Regions from separate parts of the Cellulosimicrobium sp. XJ-DQ-B-000 genome, predicted to be linked through region 3. Evidence: riboswitches for the same ligand, from Rfam matches in the RefSeq annotation. Region 3 holds a riboswitch; each other region holds the start of a gene.
The links. A riboswitch is a leader RNA that binds a small molecule or an ion and turns the genes downstream of it on or off. The one in region 3 is predicted to bind thiamine pyrophosphate.

Region 1 (6,872 bases), on a different contig from region 3:
ACGGCCCCGCCTCCCCGGCCTCCGCCGTCGCCCGACCCGACGAGAAGCCCGACCCGCCCGCCGCACCCCGCCTCGAGTTCGGCGACAAGTCCCTCACCGTCACCTGGACCAACAAGACCTACACCGACCGCTCGCCGATCGAGACGGTCGACCTCGAGATCTCCCCGGCGCCGAAGGGCGGCGCCGTCCAGGTCACGGCGCTCTCGGGCACCCAGTACGTGTGGAACGGGCTCGAGAACGGCACCGCGTACAGCGTCCGGGTCCGGGCGAACAACCTCGCCCCCGACCCCTCGGACTGGGGCGAGTACTCGGGCGAGATGGTCCCGGCGGGCCTGCCGGACGTCCCGGAGACGCCGAGCGCGGTCCGCGCCGCGGACTCGCCGCTCAACGGCGGCTCGATCGACGTGTCGTGGAAGCCGCCGTTCGAGAACGGCGACGCGATCAAGGGCTACACCCTGCAGCGGTACAAGAACGGCGCCCGCGACGGCGCCGCGCTCTCCCTCACGGCGACGAGCCACAAGGCGACGGGCCTCGACAACGAGTCGTCGTACACGTTCACGGTGACGGCCGAGAACAAGGCGGGCCGGACGGCGGAGAGCACGGCGTCCGCGGCCGTGGTCCCCTACGGGCGCCCCGAGGCTCCGCCCCGGCCGAGCGTGCAGAACGTGGGCGGCGGCGGGCAGGACAGCGGCATCCCGCGCGTGTCCTGGGGCGCCGCCGACGCGAACGGCAGCCCGATCACGGGGTACACCGTCACCGCGGCGCCCGGGGGCGCGAAGAGGGACGTCGACGGTACGTCCGTCGACTTCACGGGCCTCCCCGCCGGGAACTACACGTTCACCGTCACCGCGACGAACAAGGGCGGCACATCCACGTCGAGCCCGGCGTCGGGGCAGATCAGCGCGTACGGCAAGCCCAGCGCGCCGGGCGTCAGCCCCAACAAGACCGGCGCCACGAGCGGCACGTTCACGGTGACGGCACCGTCGTCCAACGGCGGGAGCGGGGTCACCCGGTACAACTGGCAGCTCTCCGGCAGCCAGAACAGGTCGGGCTCCGGCCAGAGCGTGGACGTCGGTGGCGACTACGACCAGACCTACACGCTCATCGCCCAGGCGTGCAACGCCGCCGGGTGCGGCCCATGGAGCTCGGGCCAGACGATCCGCACCGACCCGCGGCCGGTCCCGCCGACCATCTGGGTGACACGCGGTCCGCAGCAGAACACGCAGCCCGGCTTCGGCAACTGCATCGGCCACATGTGCACGGTCTTCCGCGTCAACGCCAACGCGACCTTCCCGTCAGGGGACTACACCTTCCGGTGCTACGCCGACGGCCGCCAGGTCGGGAGCTACGCGTGGCCTCGACGCCTCAACGCGGGGAGCTACGTCGACCTCGGTTGCATCCTCGGCAACAGCGGCGGCACGCCCGCGACGGTGTGGGTCAGCATCGACCCGGCCCCGGGCGGCATCGTGGTCGAGCGCCGGTCCTGGCCGAACCTCTGACCCGGTCGTGAGGAGGCCGATCTGCCGTCGGCGAATGAGCCGACGGCAGATCGGCCTCCTCACGGGGCCACTGCGGGCGCAGGGTGGTCGCATGACCACGCACCTGACCGGCCGACACGCCGTCGGCGACCACCACCGGACCCCGCGCGCAGAGGCTGCCGCCTCGGCGGCCTCCTCGTTCGACGACCAGCTCACGACGCGCCTGCTCCACCAGCGCATCGTCGTCCTCGGCACGGCCGTGGACGACGCCGTCGCGAACCGCCTGTGCGCCCAGCTCCTCCTGCTCTCGGCGGAGGACCCGCGCGCGGACGTCGCGCTCTACGTCAACTCCCCCGGCGGCTCGGTGAGCGCCGGCCTCGCGATCTACGACACGATGCGGCTCATCCCCAACGACGTGTCGACCGTCGCGATGGGCTTCGCCGCGAGCATGGGCCAGTTCCTCCTGTGCGCGGGGACGCCGGGCAAGCGGTTCGCGCTGCCGCACGCGCGGATCATGATGCACCAGCCGTCGGCCGGGATCGGGGGCACCGCCGTCGACATCGCGATCCAGGCGGAGAACCTCGTCTACACCAAGGGGCTCATGCACCGGCTCCTCGCGGAGAGCACCGGGCAGTCCGTCGAGACCATCGCCGACGACTCCGACCGCGACCGCTGGTTCACCGCGCAGCAGGCGCTCGAGTACGGGATGGTCGACCGGATCGTCGAGAGCGTCGACGACGTCCGCCCCGCCCGCGCGGCCCGGAAGGTGGGTCTGTGATGGCGAGCTACACGATCCCGACCGTGGTCGAGCGCACGCCGCTGGGCGAGCGCGCGTTCGACGTCTTCTCCCGCCTGCTGTCGGAGCGCATCGTGTTCCTCGGCACGGAGATCGACGACGGCGTCGCGAACGTCGTCATGGCGCAGCTCCTGCACCTGGAGTCGGACGCCCCGGACCAGGAGATCGGGCTGTACATCAACTCCCCGGGCGGCTCCGCGACCGCGCTCATGGCGATCTACGACACGATGCAGTTCGTCCGCTGCGACGTCTCGACCATCTGCATGGGCCAGGCGGCCTCCGCCGCGGCCGTCCTGCTCGCGGCGGGCACGCCCGGCAAGCGGTTCGTGCTGGAGCACTCGCGCGTCCTGCTGCACCAGCCGTCGGGCGGCGGGGAGGGCACGATCTCGGACCTGTCGATCCAGGCCGAGGAGATCCTCCGGATCCGGTCCGAGACGGAGGAGGTGCTGGCGCGGCACACGGGCCAGACCGTCGAGCGCCTGCGCGCCGACACCGACCGCGACCTCGTGCTCACCGCGCGCCAGGCCGTGGAGTACGGCGTCGCGGACGCCGTCGTCACCTCGCGCAAGCTCGCCGCGGCGGCGTGACGCCCGACCGCGGGGGCGACCCCGTGCCACGTCAGCCGCGTCGTCAGCCGCGTCGTCGGAACCACGACCGGCGGCGCGGCTCGGGGGTCGTCTCCGCGGGCGACGGCTCGGGCACGGCCGATTCCGGCGCCGCGGGCGCAGGCTCGGGCGCGGCCGGCTCGTCCGCCGGTGGCTCCGAGACGGTGAGCGCGGGCGCCGTCGGCTCCGAGGCGGCAAAGTCTGCCGTGGGCGGCTCCGACGCCGTGGGCTCCGACGCCGCGGCCTCGGGCTCGGCCGCTGCGGCCTCGGCCTCGGCGGCCGGGGGCGCGGCGGCCTCGGGCGCGGCGGTCCGTCGGGACGACGCGGAGATGCCGGCGATCCGCCCGCGCTCGTCGAACCGCACGGTCACGGTGCCGTCGGGCACGTCCAGCACGACGGCGCCGGTCCCGTCCGCGACGGCCGGCAGGCCGCGCGCGCTCGCGTAGGACGCGACGGCGCGCCGGTGGTCGACGACCGTGACGGACAGCAGCCCCTCGCTCAGCGTCCGCACGACGCGCGGCACGCTCGGGGCGGGCAGGGCGAGGTCGGCGTCGTCCAGAAGGAACCACGCCCGCGTGCCGCCGCCGACGGGGGCGCTGTAGTGGGCGGACGAGCCGGTCACGGCCTTGGCCGCGAGCGCGAGCCGGTGAGCGAGGTCGTCAGCCAGCGGGAGCTCCGGCTCGGCGGCCTCGCGCAGCCCGGTCCGGCGCGTGCTCTCGGCGGCGGTGAGCACGGCGTCGGGGAAGCCGTTGACGTTCTGCCACGCCCACATCCACGTACCCGGCCCGGGCGCGGCCGTGCCGAGGAACTGGAGGCGGCACGTCGCGGTCCCGCCGTCGGGCGCGGTGAAGGTGAAGACCCCGGTGGTCAGGTCGGCTGCCCAGGCGTCGTCGCCGTGGAGGTCCGTCAGGTGGAGCTGGTGCTCGTGGGAGAGGAACGCGGCGTCGTCGACGAGGTCCTGGAGGGCCGGGACGTCCTGGGCTGCCGTGCCGTGCGCGGTCTGCGGCTCCGTCATGGACCGACGGTAGCGGCGCGCACGGCGCCCGGCCCCCGCACGACACGCGGTGCGACGGGGACCGTCGCTCAGGCCGCGAGGAGCAGGACGTCGCCGGCGCGCGCGGTCGGACGTCGGAGCGTCTCGGCGACGGGGAGGTTTCGCACGGGCTCGCCCGCCGGGGCGACGTGCCGTGGCGCGGAGAGGGCACCGCGCTCTCGCGCGGAGGACAGCACGCGGACGGGCGCGAGCGGCCGCAGCTCCTCGCCCGTGCGGGCGACGAGATCGACGAGGCGCAGGCCGAGGGCGCCGCACACGGCGGCGAGGACCTCGGACGACGCCTCCTTGCGCCCGCGCTCCACCTCGGACAGGTAGGCGGTGGAGACGCGCGCGGCGGCCGCGACGTCGACGAGCGTGCGCCCCTGCGCGAGCCGCGCCCGCCGCAGGATCCCCCCGATGACGTGGCGCAGGAGGGGCTCCGCCCGTCCGCCCGCCCGGGAGCGGGGGCTCGGCGTCGCCCCGTCCGGCACCACGTCCGGCAGCGTGCCCGGCACCGCGCTCGTCGCGTCCATGCGTTCACGCTACCCGCGGCCCACCCGGGTGCCGAGGCACCCGGGTGGGTATCTGCTGCTGGCGTAAGGCCGGGCGCACGACGCGAGCCGGCCGCGCGCCCGGCCGGACGGGTCACCAGCGCTCGAGCGACCAGGCCATCTGCCAGAAGCGGATCTCGTGGCGGCAGCTCAGCTCGAACGCGCGCTCCATGCGCGCGCGCTCCGCCTCGCCCGCGTCCGCGGCGAGCGCGTCGAGGCGTGCGCGCAGGTCCGTGAGGACGTCCTCGGTGCGCTCGGCCGCGTAGAACTGCCACCAGCCCGCGAGCGGGTGGTCGTCGCCGAGGGCGCCGGGCGTCGTCTCGCGCTCGCCGAGCCAGAAGCGCCGCGCGGACCAGATGTAGGTCCACGGGCACGGGAGCAGCGCGGCGAGCAGCACGCCGAGCGAGTCGCGGCCGGCCGCCGTCATGTGGTCCACGTAGGCCTGCGCGCTCGGCGCGAGGCGGTGCGTCTGCGCCTCCTCGTACGTCACGCCGAGGAAGTCGCACATCGCGTGGTGCGCGTGCGACTCGTCGTCGAGGAGGAAGCCGGCCTTGTCGTGGAAGTAGGCCGCCCACGACCGGTCGGGCGCGAGGGCCATGCCGAGGCCGTAGCAGCGCAGGTAGGCCGTGAGGTACTGGTGGTCCTGGCCCACGTAGTGGCGGACCGCGGCGGGCTCGACGGAGCCGTCGCGCAGCCCGGCCAGGAAGGGGTGGTCGTAGAACGTCTCGAAGAGGTCCGCGTACCGGCGGGCGAGGTCGGCGGTGAAGCCGGTCTCCTCCTGCCGGACGAGCGCGGTCGGGTCGTCCGCGAGGACAGGGTTCAGGGTGATGGCAGCAGGCGTCGTCATGCCCACGTTCCTCCGCTCGTGCTAGCGAGATCAGGTTCGACGGGTCCGGGCGGCCGTACCGCTCGTCTCAGTCCCTCGGCCCGGGCCGTGGCCCGGGCGGGACGCCCCGCGTGGTTCGCGCCGACCCTAGCAAGGACGGCGCCGGTGCGGGAGCCCTCGCCACGGTGTGGGAATATAGTTGTAGCGACAACAAGTTGGAGCAGACATGACCACGAGCACGCCGGGCGCGCCGACCGACCGCCTCCTGTCCCCGTCCACGAGCATGGACGCCGTCACGCTGCGCGTGGGCGACCTCGAGCTCATGACCTCGTACTACACAGGCGCGTTCGCCCTCGCCCCGCTCGAGGAGCGGTCGCGCGGCGCGGAGGTGCACCGTGTGCTGGGCCGCGGCCGCACACCCATGCTGCGCCTCGTGCACACGCCCGGGCTCCCGCCCGTCGACCCGCGCCAGGCCGGCCTGTTCCACACGGCCTTCCTGTTCGACGACGGCCCGAGCCTCGCCGCGACCGTCTACCGCGCCGCGCAGGACCGCCGCGGCACCTTCGTCGGGTCGAGCGACCACCTCGTCAGCGAGGCGTTCTACTTCACCGACCCCGAGGGCAACGGCGTCGAGCTCTACACCGACCGCCCCCGCGAGACGTGGGTGCGAGAGCACGGCCAGATCCTCATGACGACGACGTTCCTCGACCCGAACGCCTACCTGCGCACGCACCTCGACCAGGAGACGTTCGACGCCGGCCCCTCGCTCGCGGGCCGCGTCGGCCACGTGCACCTGCAGGTGGGCGACGTCGCGACCGCCCACGCCTTCTACGTCGACGCCGTCGGCTTCGAGGCGACGCTCACCGGGTACAGCGGGGCGCTCTTCGCGTCCGCGGGCGGATACCACCACCACGTCGCGATGAACGTGTGGAACAGCGCGGGCGCCGGACCCCGCGCCGCGAGCCTCGGGCTCGGCGACGTCGCCGTCACGGTGCCGGGCCGCGAGGACCTCGACGCGCTCGTCGCCCGCTTCCGTGCCCGCGGGCTGGAGCACGCGGACGACGGCCGCTCCGTCGTCGTGCACGACCCGTGGGGCACGCGCGTGACGCTGTCCGTCCCCGGCACCACGACCGAGGAGCTGCTCGCGCGCTGAGGCGCGGCGCCCCGGGCACGGGGCGCGCGCCCGGGGCACGAGGCGCACGATGGGAGGACCCGCCGAGCGCACCGAGGAGCGACCGTGTTCCGCAGCCTCTTCCCCGTCCTCACCGTGGCCGACCTCGACCGGTCCCTCGGCTTCTACCGCGACCTGCTGCGCGGGACGGTCGAGTACGCGTTCCCCGACGACGGCCCACCCGTCTACGTGAGCGTGCGCGTGGGCGGGTCGCCGCTCGGGCTCGGGCAGGGCGACCCGCCTCCGGCGGACACCCGCGTCGTGCTGTGGGTGTACGTCGACGACTGCGACCGCGCCGTCGAGCACCTCGCGGCCGCGGGCGTGCCCGTCCTGGAGCCGCCCGCGGACCAGCCGTGGGGCGAGCGCGTCGCGCGCGTGCAGGACCCGGACGGCACCGTCGTGATCCTCGGCC
Region 2 (6,872 bases), 740 kb from region 3:
TGATGTTCGCCGCGCCCTCGCCGCCGCCGGACTCGACGACGTCCGGGTAGAGCGTGCCCTGCACGAGGAACTTCACCTCGGCGCCGTGCTCGCCCGCGTCCTCGACGATCTGGCGCGCCGCGTCCTCGAACACGCGGATGAACTCGCGACCGATGATCTTGCGCTTGGTCTCCGGGTCGCTGTGCCCGGCGAGCGCGGTGAGGAACCGCTCCTTCTCGTCGCGGATCACGAGGTTGACGCCCGTCGCCGCGACGAAGTCGCGCTCGATCTGCTCGACCTCGCCCGCGCGCATCAGCCCGTGGTCGACGTGCACGCACGTGAGCTGGTCACCCACCGCGCGCTGCACGAGCGCCGCGGCGACGGCGGAGTCCACGCCGCCCGAGAGGGCGCAGATGACGCGCGCGTCGCCGACCTGGGCGCGGATCGCCGCGACCTGGTCCGCGATGACGTTGCCGGGCGTCCAGTCCGGGGCGAGACCCGCGCCGTCGTACAGGAAGTGCTCCAGCACCGTCTGGCCGTGCGCGGAGTGCTTGACCTCCGGGTGCCACTGCACGCCGTAGAGGCGACGCTCGCGGTCCTCGAACGCGGCGACCGGCGAGCCCGACGACGTCGCGAGGACCTCGAAGCCCTCGGGCGCGCGGTGCACGGCGTCGCCGTGGCTCATCCACGTGGTCTGGTTCTGCGGCGTGCCGTCGAGCAGCACGCCCGCGGCGCACACCTCGACCTCGGTGCCGCCGTACTCGCGCAGGCCCGTCTGGGCGACCTCGCCGCCGAGGGCCTTCGCCATGGCCTGGAAGCCGTAGCAGATGCCCATGACGGGCACGCCGGCCTCGAACAGCGCCGGGTCGACGAACGGGGCACCCGTGGCGTACACGGACGAGGGACCGCCCGAGAGGATGATCGCGGCCGGGTCCTTGGCGAGCATCTGCTCGACCGTGAAGGTGTGCGGCACGATCTCGGAGTAGACCTTGGCCTCGCGCACGCGGCGCGCGATGAGCTGCGCGTACTGGGCGCCGAAGTCGACGACGAGCACGGGCCGCGGGGTCGAGGCCACCTCAGCGGTGGTGGGGGTGTCGGGAGCGGTGGCGGGTGACGTCACCCGTCCAGGATAGTCGCCGTGCGGCGGGGCTCGTCCCGCGTCTCAGGCGTCGGTGCGCACCTCGGCGCGCGCCGCGACGCGCTCGCGCAGGGCGCGGGCGGCCGCCTCCGGGTCGCTCGCCGCCGTGATCGCGCGCACCACCACGATCCGGGTCGCGCCCGCGTCGAGGACCGCGTCGAGCCGGTCCGCGTCGATCCCGCCGATCGCGAACCACGGCGTCGCGGGCCGGGTCGCCGCGACGTCGCGCAGCAGGTCCAGGCCGACGGCGGCCCGCCCCGGCTTCGTCGGGGTCGCCCACAGCGGGCCCACGCAGAAGTAGTCCACCGCCGGGTCGGCCTCCGCCGCGGCCGCCTGCGCGGCCGAGTGCGTGGACCGGCCGAGCACGGGCCCCGCGCCGAGCAGCGCCCGCACGGCCGGGACCGGCAGGTCGCCCTGGCCCATGTGCACGACCGGCGCGCCCGTGACCGACGCCACGTCCGCCCGGTCGTTCACGGCCCACAGCGCGCCGTGCTCCGTCGCGACGCGCGCGACGAGCTCCTGGAGCTCGAGCTCCCGCGCGACGTCGAGCGTCTTGTCGCGGAGCTGCACGACGTCCACCCCGCCCGCGAGCGCCGCCCGCAGGAAGTCCTCGAGGTCGCCGCGCTCCTCGCGCGCGTCCGTGCAGAGGTAGAGCCGCGCGTCGGCGAGCCGGGCGCGTGCGGCGTCCGCCGCCGACGGGGCGGGAGTGGCCGGGGTGGTGGAGGTCTCGGAGCTCACCCGCGGGAGCCTAACCTCGGCGGGCCCACGGCAGGAGGTACTGTGGCCGACAGCACGGGAGCCCCGCACGGGGCTGAGAGGGCGTCGCCGCCGACCGTCGAACCTGATCTGGGTCATGCCAGCGAAGGGAGCGCACATGAGCCTGTCCGTCCACCCGTCCGCGGGTGGCTCCGTCGTGCCCGACGGCGCGCGTGACGTCGTCGTCGTGGGGGGCGGGATCGTGGGTCTCGCCGTCGCGTGGCGCGCGGCGCGCGCGGGCCTGACCGTCACGGTGCTCGACCCGGCGCCGGGCGCGGGCGCGACGCATGCCGCCGCGGGGATGCTGGCGCCGGTGACCGAGGCCGACTTCGGGGAGGAGGCCGCCCTGCGGCTCCACCTCGCGGCCGCCGCGGCGTGGCCGGCGTTCGCCGCGGACCTGCGCGCGGTGACGGGGGCGGACGTCGGGCTGCGGACCGCCGGGACGCTCACCCTCGCCTACGACGCGGACGACCTCGCGCTGCTCCGCCGCGTCCTCGCGCTGCACGCCGCACACGGTCTCGCGTCGCACGAGCTCACCGTCGCCGACGCGCGCCGCCGCGAGCCGTACCTGGGCCCGCGCGTCGCCGGGGCGGCGTGGGCCCCCGCGGACCACGCCGTCGACCCGCGCGCGACGCACGCCGCGCTGCTCGCGGCGGTCGTCGGACGCGGCACCGCGGGCGCGGGCTCGGCCGCCGGGGCGCGCGTCGTCCGCGCGTCCGCGACCCGGCTCGCGCTCGATGCCGGGCGCGTGGTCGGCGTGCACGACGACGCCGGCCGGCTCCACCGCGCGGGTGCGGTCGTCGTCGCGGCGGGCTGGCAGTCGGGCGCCCTCCTCGCGGACGTGCCGGGCGTCGTCGTGCCCACGCGCCCGGTGAAGGGTCAGACGCTGCGGCTCGACGCCGGCCCGGACCTCGCGCTGGAGCACGTCGTGCGCGGGCTCGTGCAGGGCCGGCCGGTGTACGTCGTGCCGCGCGACGCCGAGCCGGCGGGGCCGCGCGCGGGTCACCGGGAGGTCGTCGTCGGGGCCACCACCGAGGAGAACCCGGACGACCGCCGCGCCACCGCCGGCGGGGTCTTCGCGCTCCTGCGGGACGCGCGCGCCCTCCTGCCGGGGATCGACGAGGCCGCGCTGGTCGAGGTGACGCCGCGGGGGCGCCCCGCGACCCCGGACAACCTCCCGCTCGTCGGGCCGACGGACGTCCCGGGGCTGCACCTCGCGACGGGCCACGGCCGCAACGGCATCCTGCTCGCCCCGCTCACGGCCGACGCCGTCGTCGCCGGGCTCGGCGGGCTCTCCGGCCTGGGCGGGACCGAGCCCAGGGACGACGTCGCGACCGCCCTCGCCACCGCCCGGACCGACCGCTTCGCCCGCACCGCCACGACACCGAGGTGAGACCCGTGACCGCACCCGCACCCACCGCGCTCGTCAACGGCGAGCCGTACCCGCTCGACGGCGACGTCGACCTGGAGCGGCTCGTCGCCGCGCTCGTCCCCGCCTACGTCGCCGACGGCACGCCGCAGGGCGTCGCGGTGGCCGTCGGGGACGCCGTCGTGCCGCGCGGCGCCTGGGCGACGACCGTCGTCGCGCCCGGGGACCGCATCGAGATCGTCGCCGCCGTCCAGGGCGGCTGAGGAGGACCCATGACCACGACCGACGTCTCCCCCGCCACCGCGAGCGGCCCGGCCGTCGCCGACGACCCGCTCGTCGTCGCCGGCACGCCCGTCGGGTCGCGCCTCGTCATGGGCACCGGCGGGGCCGCGAACCTGCTCACGCTCGAGGACGCGCTCGTCGCGTCGGGCACCGCCCTGACGACCGTCGCGATGCGACGCGTCGCCGTCCGCGCCGGCGGGGACGCGAGCCCCGACGCGGGGATCTGGGCGCTGCTCGCGCGCCTCGGCATCCGCGCGCTGCCCAACACCGCCGGGTGCTTCTCGGTGCGGGAGGCCGTGCTCACCGCGCACCTCGCGCGCGAGGCGTGCGGCACCGAGTGGGTCAAGCTCGAGGTGATCGCCGACGACGTGACCCTCCTGCCCGACCCGGTCGGCCTCGTCGAGGCGGCGGACCAGCTCGTGCGCGACGGGTTCGTCGTGCTGCCCTACACGAACGACGACCCGATCCTCGCGCGCCGGCTGGAGGACGTCGGCTGCGCCGCCGTCATGCCCCTCGGGGCACCCATCGGCACGGGGCTGGGCATCCTCAACCCGCGCAACATCGAGGCGATCGCCGCCGCGGCCCGCGTGCCCGTGATCCTCGACGCGGGGATCGGCACGGCGTCCGACGCCGCGCTCGCCATGGAGCTCGGCTGCGACGGCGTGCTCCTCGCGACGGCCGTCACGCGCGCCGCCGACCCGGTCCGCATGGCCCGCGCGATGCGCCTCGCCGTCGATTCGGGTCGGCTCGCCGCGGGCGCCGGGCGCATCCCCCGCCGCGAGGGCGCCCTGGCGAGCTCGTCCCCGCAGGGCCGCCTGGACCTGGCCCTCTGACCCCGTCCACCAGGCCGTCCCGGCGGGCCGAGCAGGCCATCCCGGCTCGTCCGTCGACCAGGACGCGCCACGACCACCTGGTCGACGTGCAGGGGGCTAGAGGGTGGGGGTCTTCAGGGCGTCGAGGAGGGCCTGGACGCCGCCGACGACGGAGCGAGCGTCGAGGCCCGCGGCGCGGGCGGCATCGGCGACGCGGGCCGACCGGCCGCCGACCGCGCACACCACGAGCACCGGGCGGTCGGCGGGCAGGTCCGCGAGCGCCGCGGCGGCACCGGGGTCCTGCGTGCCGCCGAGGAACGCGCCGCTCGGGACGAGCGTCGACCCGGGGAGCGGGCGCACCTGCGCCTCCCAGTCCTCGCGGACGTCGAGCAGGAAGGGTGCGGCGTCGTCGGCCCGCAGCAGGGCGGCCGCGTCAGGGGCGGACACGTCGCGCGGCGCGGGCCCCGCTGCCCCGGTCGGCCCCGCCCCGGCACCGGGCGTCGCCACGGCCTGCGCCGCGGGCCGGAGCCCGCAGAACGCGGCGTAGGCGTCGTCGCCCGGCAGGAGCGCGGTGACGGGCTCGCGCGTCGGGTCGGCGCGCACGGTGAGCTGGCGCCACGAGAGGTCGAGGGCGTCGTAGACGGCGAGGCGGCCCAGCAGCGTGGTGCCGGCGCCGGTGACGAGCTTGATCGCCTCGGTCGCCATGACGGAGCCGACGGTGCCGCACATCGCGCCGAACACGCCGCCGGTCGCGCAGTCGGGTGCCGCGCCCGGGGGCGGCGGGACGGGGAACACGTCGCGGTAGGTGACCCCGCGCGGGCCCTGCTCCCCCGACCCCGCCGCGGGATCGGGACCCGCGGCGTCCGGGTGCGGGGCGTCGTCGGGCACGGCGAACCGGGGCGCGGCCCAGAAGACGCTGACCTGTCCCTGGAAGCGGTAGATCGAGCCCCAGACGACGGGCAGGCCGAGGACCTCGGCCGCGTCGGAGACGAGGTAGCGGGTCGGGAAGTTGTCGGCGCCGTCGAGCACGACGTCGTAGCCGCGCAGCACGTCGAGCGCGTTGTCCGCGTCGAGCCGCAGCGCGTGCTCGACGACCTGGACGTGCGGGTTGACGTCCGCGATGCTCTCGCGCGCGGAGTCGACCTTGCGGCGCCCGACGTCCGACCCGCCGTGGATGACCTGGCGCTGGAGGTTGGACGTGTCGACGGCGTCGTCGTCGACGATGCCGATCGTGCCGACGCCCGCGGCGGCGAGGTAGAGCAGCGCGGGGCTGCCGAGGCCGCCCGCGCCGACGACGAGCACGCGCGCGGCCGCGAGCCGCCGCTGGCCCTCGGTACCGACGCCCGGCAGCGCGAGGTGGCGCGCGTAGCGCTCGAGCTCCGGCGTCGAGAGCTCGGGACCGGGCGCGACGAGGGGCGCGAGCGGCGTGGTCATGCCGAGTACTGCTCCTCCAGCGCGACGAGCTTCGCGTCGGCCTCGGCGTGCACCTTCTTCTCGAGGATGAACGACATGACCGGCACGACGCCGGCGAACACCATCGTCGCGAGGCGGCCCCAGCCCCAGCGCATCTTGGTCCACAGGTCGAGCACGGTGACGAGGTACACGACGTAGATCCAGCCGTGCGCGAAGGGGATCCAGGACACGTACCGCATGATCCCGTCGACGTCGACGAACTGGCCCACGCCGTACTTGACGAGCATCTCGACGCACAGGATCAGCAGCATCACACCGGTGATGATCGCGAGGACCCGGTAGCGCGCGAGCGCGCCGCGCGCCTTGCGGATCGCGGTGCGCGCGGCCTCCGCGCTGGGGGCCGCCGCGTCGGCGGGAGCGACGACGGGCGCGTCGGTGGGGGTGGCCGGGTCCTGCGTGGTCATGGGAGAGGTCCTCGTTCCGGGCGAGACGGCCGCGGCGGTCTCCGCCGCGTGCGGTGGCGTGACGCGGTCGCCGCGTTAAACCGTCGCCGCGTGTCGGACGCCGAACCTAGGGTAGAACACCGTGCGACCCCTCCCTCTCCCCGACCCGGGGACCCCCGACCTGCGCGGCCCGTCCCGCTACCTCCTCTGGATCGCCCGGCGCCAGTGGACGGTGCTCACGGTGTCCGTGCTGCTCGGCCTCGTGAACTTCGCCTGCCAGGCGTTCCAGCCGTACATGCTCGGCCGCGCGCTCGACGAGGGGCTCACCGCCGGGTTCGGCGCGGAGCTGTGGCGCTGGGCGGGCCTCCTGCTCGCGCTGGGCCTGGGCATCGTCGTCACGGGCGTGACGCAGCACCGGTTCGACATCGCGAACTGGCTGCGCTCGGCGCTCACGACGTCGCAGCTCGTGGGCGACGTCACGGCCCGCTCGGGCGACGCGATCACCGAGGAGCTCCCGACGGGCGAGGTCGTGTCCACCGTCGCGAGCGACGCGATGCGCGTCGGCCAGCTCTTCTCGATGATGGGCCAGTTCCTCGGCGCGCTCGGCGCGTACGTCGTCGTGGCGGTCATCATGCTCTCGACGTCGCTCCAGCTCGGGCTCGTCGTCGTGCTGGGTCTGC
Region 3 (6,872 bases):
CGTTCGCGCGCGCGATGTTCGGCCCGGACGCGCGCACGCGCCTGCGGCCCGCGTACTTCCCGTTCACCGAGCCGAGCGCCGAGATGGACCTGTGGTTCCCCCAGAAGAAGGGCGGGCCGGGCTGGATCGAGTGGGGCGGCTGCGGCATGGTCAACCCGAACGTGCTGCGGTCCGTCGGGGTCGACCCCGACGAGTACTCGGGCTTCGCGTTCGGCATGGGCATCGAGCGCACACTCATGCTGCGCCACGGGATCGCGGACATGCACGACATGGTGGAGGGCGACGTGCGCTTCTCCGCCCAGTTCGGAACGGAGATCTGATGCCGTACGTCGCCATCGACTGGCTGGGCGACCACGTCGAGCTGCCCGCGGGGCTCACCGCCGAGCGGCTCGCCGCCGACCTCGTCCGCGTCGGCCTGGAGGAGGAGGCGATCCACGGCGCGGCCGTGACGGGTCCCCTCGTCGTCGGGCGCGTCCTCGAGATGACGCCCGAGCCGCAGAAGAACGGCAAGACGATCAACTGGTGCCTGGTCGACGTCGGGCCGGAGCACAACGTCGCCGAGATCAAGGGCGTCGAGCCGGCAGACATGCCGGCGGGCGGTGCGCGCGGCATCGTGTGCGGCGCGCACAACTTCGCGCCGGGCGACCTCGTCGTGGTCGCGCTGCCGGGCTCCGTCCTGCCCGGTCCGTTCCCCATCGCGAGCCGCAAGACGTACGGGCACGTGTCCGACGGCATGATCTGCTCGCAGCGCGAGCTCGGCCTCGGCGAGGACCACGACGGCATCATCGTGCTGCCGCGGCTCGGGTACGCGGCCGAGGACCTCACCCCGGGGCAGGACGCGGTCGCGCTGCTCGGGCTCGGCGACGAGGTGCTCGAGATCAACGTGACGCCCGACCGCGGGTACGCGTTCTCCTACCGCGGCGTCGCGCGCGAGTTCTCGCACTCGACGGGCGCGCGCTTCACGGACCCGGGCCTGCCCGGCTCCCTGCCCACGCCCCCGCCCGCGGCGACGCCCGACGGCTTCCCCGTCGAGGTCGACGACGCGGCTCCGGTCCACGGCGTCGTCGGGTGCGACCGGTTCGTCACGCGCGTCGTGCGCGGGCTCGACCCCGCGGCGCAGACGCCCGCGTGGATGCAGCGCCGCCTCACGGCGTCGGGCATGCGGCCCATCTCGCTCGCGGTCGACGTGACGAACTACGTCATGCTCGACCTCGGGCAGCCCCTGCACGCGTACGACCTCGAGAAGGTCGCGGCTCCCGTCGTGGTGCGGCGCGCCGCCCCGGGCGAGCGGCTCACGACGCTCGACGACGTGGACCGCGCGCTCGACCCGGAGGACCTGCTCATCACCGACAGCCCCGACGGTGCGCGCGGCGCGCGCGTGCTGGGTCTCGCCGGCGTCATGGGCGGTGCCTCGTCGGAGGTCGGGCCGGAGACGACGGCGGTGCTCGTCGAGGCCGCCCACTTCAATCCCGTGACGGTCGCGCGCACGTCGCGCCGCCACAAGCTGTCGAGCGAGGCCGCGAAGCGGTTCGAGCGCGGCGTGGACCCGCTGCTGCCCGCGGTCGCGGCGCAGCGCGTCGTCGACCTGCTCGTCGAGCTGGGGGGCGGGACCGCCGACCCGGCCGTCAGCGACCTCGACCGCGTGACCGCGCCCGCCCCGATCCACCTGCCCGTCGGCGAGGCCGAGCGCCTCGTCGGCGTGCCGTACACGCTCGAGCAGGTCGTCGGGACGCTCGGGGCGATCGGGTGCACGGTCGACGCGGACGACGCCGCCGCGACGGGCGTCGTCGTCGTGACCCCGCCGTCGTGGCGCCCCGACCTCACCGAGCCGGCCGAGCTGGTCGAGGAGGTCGCGCGCCTCGTCGGGTACGACGAGATCCCGTCGGTGCTCCCCGCCGCCCCCGGCGGCCGCGGGCTCACGCGCGAGCAGCGCGTGCGCCGGTCGGTCGCCCGCGCGCTCGCCGAGCACGGGTTCGTCGAGACGCTGAGCTACCCGTTCGTCGGCGAGGGCGAGCTCGACGCGCTGCGGATCCCCGCGGACGACGAGCGCCGCCGGGCGCTGCGCCTGCTCAACCCGCTGGCCGACGACCGTCCCCTGATGCGCACGGACGTGCTGAGCACGCTCCTGGAGACCACGCGCCGCAACGTGGGCCGCGGGCTCGGGGACGTCGCCGTGTTCGAGGTCGGGCTCGTGACGCACCCGCGCCCGGGCGCCCCGGCCGCGCCGTCGCTGCCCGGCGGGGTGCGTCCCTCCGACGACGACCTCGCCGCGATCGAGGCCGCGCTCCCGGCGCAGCCGCGCCACGTCGCGGGCGTCCTGGTCGGTCGTCGCGAGCGGGCGGGCTGGTGGGGCCCCGGCCGGCCGGCGGACTGGACGGACGCGCTCGACGCGGCGCGCCTGGTCGCGGACCGCGCCGGCCTGCGGGGGGACGACGCCGTGCGCGTGGTCGCCGACACCGCGCGGGCCCCGTTCCACCCCGGCCGCTGCGCGCGCCTCGAGCTCGCCGACGGGACGGTCGTCGGGCACGCGGGCGAGCTGCACCCCAAGGTGCTCGAGAACGTCGGCCTGCCCGCCCGCTCCGTGGCGTTCGAGCTCGACCTGTCGGCGCTCGTCGCAGGTGCGTCCGACGAGCCCGTCCAGGCGACGCCGGTCTCCGGGTTCCCGGCGGCGAAGGAGGACCTCGCGTTCGTCGTCGCCGCCGACGTGCCGGCCGAGGCGCTGCGCGCCGCGGTCGTCGAGGGCGCCGGCGAGCTCGCGGAGGAGGTCGTGCTGTTCGACGTCTTCACGGGCGAGCAGGTGGGCGCCGGGCGCAAGTCGCTCGCGTTCTCGCTGCGGCTGCGCGCCGCGGACCGCACCCTCACCGCCGACGACGTCGCGCGGGTCCGGGAGGGCGCCGTGGCCGCCGCGCGCGAGCGCGTCGGGGCGGAGCTGCGCGCATGAGCGACGCACCGGGGGAGGGCACGACGCCGGACGTGGTGCCCGCGCGCACCGCGCTCGTCACCGGGGCGTCGCGCGGCATCGGCCGCGCGGTCGCCGTCGGGCTCGCCGCGGCCGGTCTCGACGTCGCGCTCCTCGCGCGCGACGCGGGCCGGCTCGCCGGGGTGGCCGACGAGATCGCCGCGCTCGCCGGCGCGGGCCGGGCCGTCGTCGTCACGGCGGACGTGACCGACGCGGCGGCGGTGGCCGCGGCCGTCCGCGAGGCCGAGGCCGCGCTCGGGAGCGTGGACCTGCTCGTCAACAACGCGGGCCGGGTCGACGCCGAGGTGCCGCTCTGGGAGGCGGACCCCGACGAGTGGTGGGCCGTCCTGGAGACCAACGTGCGCGGGCCGTTCCTGCTCGCGCGCGCGGTCGTGCCCGGGATGCTCGCGCGCGGCGGCGGCCGCGTCGTCGACCTCAACAGCGGCGCGGGCTCGCACGACATGGAGGGCGCGAGCGCGTACAACGCGAGCAAGACGGCGCTGCTGCGCCTCGGGGCGAACCTCCACCGCTCGGGCCACGCGCTCGGGCTGCGGACCTTCGAGGTGTCGCCGGGCGTCGTGCAGACCGACATGACGGCGTCCATGGTCATGCACGAGGGTCGCACGGAGTGGACGCCCGTCGAGCGCACGGTCGAGATGGTCGTCGCGATCGCCCGCGGCGAGCTCGACGCGTTCTCGGGGGCGTTCGTGCGCGTGACGCACGACTCGCCCGGGTCGCTCCGCGCGGCCGCCCAGGAGGCCGCCCGCGCGGGCGTCGCGCTGCCCGGGCCGGACGGCCGTCGGCTGCGCGTCACGCGCTGGGGCGCCGACGACCCGATGCCGGGAGAGCTCCCCGCCCGCTGAGCGCACGCACCCCGCACGGCCGACGCCGCCCGACCCCCCGGTCGGGCGGCGTCCGTGCGTCCGGGCACCGGGTCACAGCGGGACGCACGTGTCCCGGTCGACCCACACGTGCCACAGGCCCCGCTCGGGGTGCTCGTACTCGAACGCCACGAGCCCGCCTGCGTCGTGCGTGACGACGCCCGTGAGCACGACCCGCCGGCCGTCGCGGTCGAACGTCGTGCAGAGGGCGGGCACCTGGACCGGGACGGGCGCGTCCGGCAGGAAGGGGCGGGTCGCGGGGGCGACGTGCTGCGTCATACCCGGAAAGACGCGCGCACGCGCGTCGTCTCACGCGTCGGGGCGGGTGAAAAGCGCACGGGTCGCCGCGTAGCATGGCCCGCGACACGGGGTGCCCCGCACCGGGGCTGAGATGAGACCCGTCGAACCTGATCTGGCTCGTACCAGCGAAGGGATGTCCGCGCGATGACGCTCGCCCTGCCTCGGCACACCTCCGACCCGGTCCCCGCCCCCGCGGACCGTGATCACCGACCCGACCCGGGCCGTGGGCCCGACCCGGCACCGTCCCGCCCCCGCGTGCTCTCCGTCGCGGGGACCGACCCGACCGGCGGGGCCGGGATCCAGGCCGACCTCAAGGCGTTCTGCGCGCACGGCGCCTACGGCATGGCCGTCACCACGGCGCTCGTCGCGCAGAACACCCACGGCGTGCGGTCGGTGCACGTCCCCGGGCCGGCGTTCCTGCGCGCGCAGCTCGACGCCGTGTCCGACGACGTCGAGGTCGACGCCGTGAAGATCGGCATGGTCGCGGACGAGGCGAACGCCCGCACCGTCGGGGAGTGGCTCGACGACCTCGCCGCGGCGCGCGCCGCCGCGGGCGGTCCGCGGCCCTGGGTCGTCCTGGACCCGGTGATGGTCGCCACGTCCGGCCACCGCCTGCTCGACGCGGGCGCCGAGCAGGCCGTGCGCGACCTCGCCGCGCGCGCCGACGTCGTCACGCCGAACCTGCCCGAGCTCGCCGTCCTCGGCGGGCAGGAGCCCGCGACGACGTGGGACGACGCCCTGCGCCAGGCGACGGCGTACGCGACCGCGAGCGACGCCGTCGTGCTGCTCAAGGGCGGTCACCTCACCGGACGCACGTCGCCGGACGCGCTCGTCGTCCCCGCGCCCGGGCCGACGACGGGCCGCGCGCCGGGGGCGGCCACCGTCACGACGTTCGACGCCGAGCGCGTCGACACGCCCCACACCCACGGCACGGGGTGCTCGCTCTCGGCGGCGCTCGCGGCGCTGCGGCCGCAGCGCGCGAGCTGGGAGGAGGCCGCGCGCGAGGCGAAGGAGTGGCTCACGGGCGCGCTGCGTGCCGGCGCCGCGCTGCGGGTGGGGACGGGCCGGGGGCCCGTGGACCACCTGCACCGCTCGGCGCCCGTGCGGCCGGGCTGAGCCCAGGCCGACCGGGCCGACCGGGCGAGCCCGGGCTGCCGTGACGTGCCTGCGCCCGGCCCGCGGGACGCGCTCAGGCCGTGGGGCGGCTCGGTGCGTGGGCGGCCCTGCGGTCGGCTCCGCGGTCGGTGTCGAGGTCGGCCAGCGCGTCGCGGAGCACGGCGAGCGTCGCGCGCGCGACGGCGAGGCGCTGCGCGGGCGGGGCGTCCGCGGGCCGCGTGGTCACCTTGGCGCCGACGAGCGGGACGGGGCCGGCCGCGGCGAGGAACTCGCGCACCTCGGCCGGGCCGAGCATCGACTCGTCCGGGCCGGGGAGCGCGGGGTCCGGGCCGTGGGGCGGCACGTGCGCGTCCGCCCACGGCGCGCCCCACCGGCCGGCCCGGCCCGCGGCACCGGAGAGCATCGCGCTCGCGAGGAGGCCCGCGCCCGCGGTCGCCCGCGCGTGCTCGACGGGCGTCGCGGCGCTGCGCCCCTCGATGGCGGACCGGCCCCAGTTGAGCCCGACGTGCAGGGGGTGGCCGGTGTCCCGGGCCGCGCGCGCGACGGCGGCGATCTCGTCGTCGAGCGCGAGGAAGCCCTTCTCCGCGACGCCCCACGGGCGTGGTGCGTCGCAGTGCTCCACCACGAGCGGCAGCCCGGCGGGCGCGACGGCGGCCAGCTCGGTGAGGCTGCGCGCGAGCGCCGCGCCGGAGCCGCGGCCCGGACCGGGCGCGGACTGGAGCTCGACCGCGACGACGCGCCGTCGACCCTCCGCCTCGGCGAGCCGGGTCACGGCCGCGAGGACGCGTGCGACGCCGTCGACCGCCTCGCGCCGACCCTCCTCGTCGTCGGACGCGAGGCCGTAGGAGCGGTCGGCCCCGGCGCGGCGGGCCGTCGCGGCGACCGTCGTCGGCAGCAGCGCCCAGTGCGCCGGCAGCGCGGCCGCGGTCGTCGCGAGCGCGCCCGGGTCGTCCGGGTCGACGGGGTGCTCGAGGCCGCCGAGGCCGTCCTCGTCGAGGGCGGCGTACCAGCCGCCCGGGTCGGGGACGCCCGCGAGGGCGTAGGCACCGAGCAGGGTCAGGGGGCGGTCGTGCAGGTCGGTCATCGGTCCTCGTCGGTCGGGGTGGGGCTGCCTCACGCGTCAGGCGCGGGCGACGTCCTGGTCGGCGGTGGCGTACTCGCACGCGTAGCCCGGCGGGACCCAGCGCCACCGTGCCTCGACGTCCTGCACCGCGACGCCCGCGGGCCGGTCGGCGACGCACGCGTCCGCCTGCTGGCGCACCGCCACGGTCACGTAGTAGACGACGAACACCGCGGTGAGCAGCACGGCGAGCACGGTCACGGTGCGGCGCAGCGCGGGGGAGGGGCCGCCGTCGGAGCCGTCCTCCTCGCCGGGACGCGGCGGCACCCAGTCCCAGCTCACGCGGTGCCGGTCGTCGTGCCGGTCGTCGTGCCGGTCGTGGTGGCGGGAGCGTCGTCCGCCCCGGCGGGCCGGAGCAGCACCTTGCCGGTGGTCGCCCGTCCCTCGAGCGCGCGGTGGGCGTCGGCGGCGTCGGCGAGCGGGAACGTCGCGCCGACGCGCACGTGCAGCGTGCCGCCCGCGACGGCGCCGAGCACCTCGGTCGCGCGCTCGACGA

Region 1: another riboswitch for thiamine pyrophosphate. It lies ahead of RDI86_RS13510 (TenA family protein); the one in region 3 lies ahead of thiD (bifunctional hydroxymethylpyrimidine kinase/phosphomethylpyrimidine kinase).
Region 2: another riboswitch for thiamine pyrophosphate. It lies ahead of thiO (glycine oxidase ThiO); the one in region 3 lies ahead of thiD (bifunctional hydroxymethylpyrimidine kinase/phosphomethylpyrimidine kinase).

The regions. Positions count from the first base shown of each region.
Region 1 covers NZ_JAVHYN010000011.1:1,354-8,225, forward strand. Annotated here, with positions in the region: partial or broken gene RDI86_RS13485 (fibronectin type III domain-containing protein) at 1-1,499, shown strand, start outside; gene RDI86_RS13490 (ClpP family protease) at 1,591-2,256, shown strand; gene RDI86_RS13495 (ClpP family protease) at 2,256-2,861, shown strand; gene RDI86_RS13500 (DUF6882 domain-containing protein) at 2,905-3,894, opposite strand; gene RDI86_RS13505 (helix-turn-helix domain-containing protein) at 3,963-4,445, opposite strand; gene RDI86_RS13510 (TenA family protein) at 4,558-5,310, opposite strand; TPP riboswitch at 5,301-5,429, opposite strand; gene RDI86_RS13515 (VOC family protein) at 5,516-6,442, shown strand; gene RDI86_RS13520 (glyoxalase/bleomycin resistance/extradiol dioxygenase family protein) at 6,527-6,872, shown strand, end outside.
Region 2 covers NZ_JAVHYN010000001.1:756,989-763,860, forward strand. Annotated here, with positions in the region: gene guaA (glutamine-hydrolyzing GMP synthase) at 1-1,099, opposite strand, end outside; gene thiE (thiamine phosphate synthase) at 1,142-1,855, opposite strand; TPP riboswitch at 1,900-2,002, shown strand; gene thiO (glycine oxidase ThiO) at 1,992-3,266, shown strand; gene thiS (sulfur carrier protein ThiS) at 3,272-3,505, shown strand; gene RDI86_RS03750 (thiazole synthase) at 3,515-4,357, shown strand; gene RDI86_RS03755 (ThiF family adenylyltransferase) at 4,454-5,770, opposite strand; gene RDI86_RS03760 (DUF3817 domain-containing protein) at 5,767-6,213, opposite strand; gene RDI86_RS03765 (ABC transporter ATP-binding protein) at 6,335-6,872, shown strand, end outside.
Region 3 covers NZ_JAVHYN010000001.1:16,681-23,552, reverse strand. Annotated here, with positions in the region: gene pheS (phenylalanine--tRNA ligase subunit alpha) at 1-320, shown strand, start outside; gene pheT (phenylalanine--tRNA ligase subunit beta) at 320-2,941, shown strand; gene RDI86_RS00100 (SDR family oxidoreductase) at 2,938-3,822, shown strand; gene RDI86_RS00095 (hypothetical protein) at 3,895-4,119, opposite strand; TPP riboswitch at 4,197-4,291, shown strand; gene thiD (bifunctional hydroxymethylpyrimidine kinase/phosphomethylpyrimidine kinase) at 4,396-5,256, shown strand; gene RDI86_RS00085 (DUF4862 family protein) at 5,330-6,340, opposite strand; gene RDI86_RS00080 (hypothetical protein) at 6,377-6,658, opposite strand; gene RDI86_RS00075 (quinone oxidoreductase) at 6,655-6,872, opposite strand, start outside.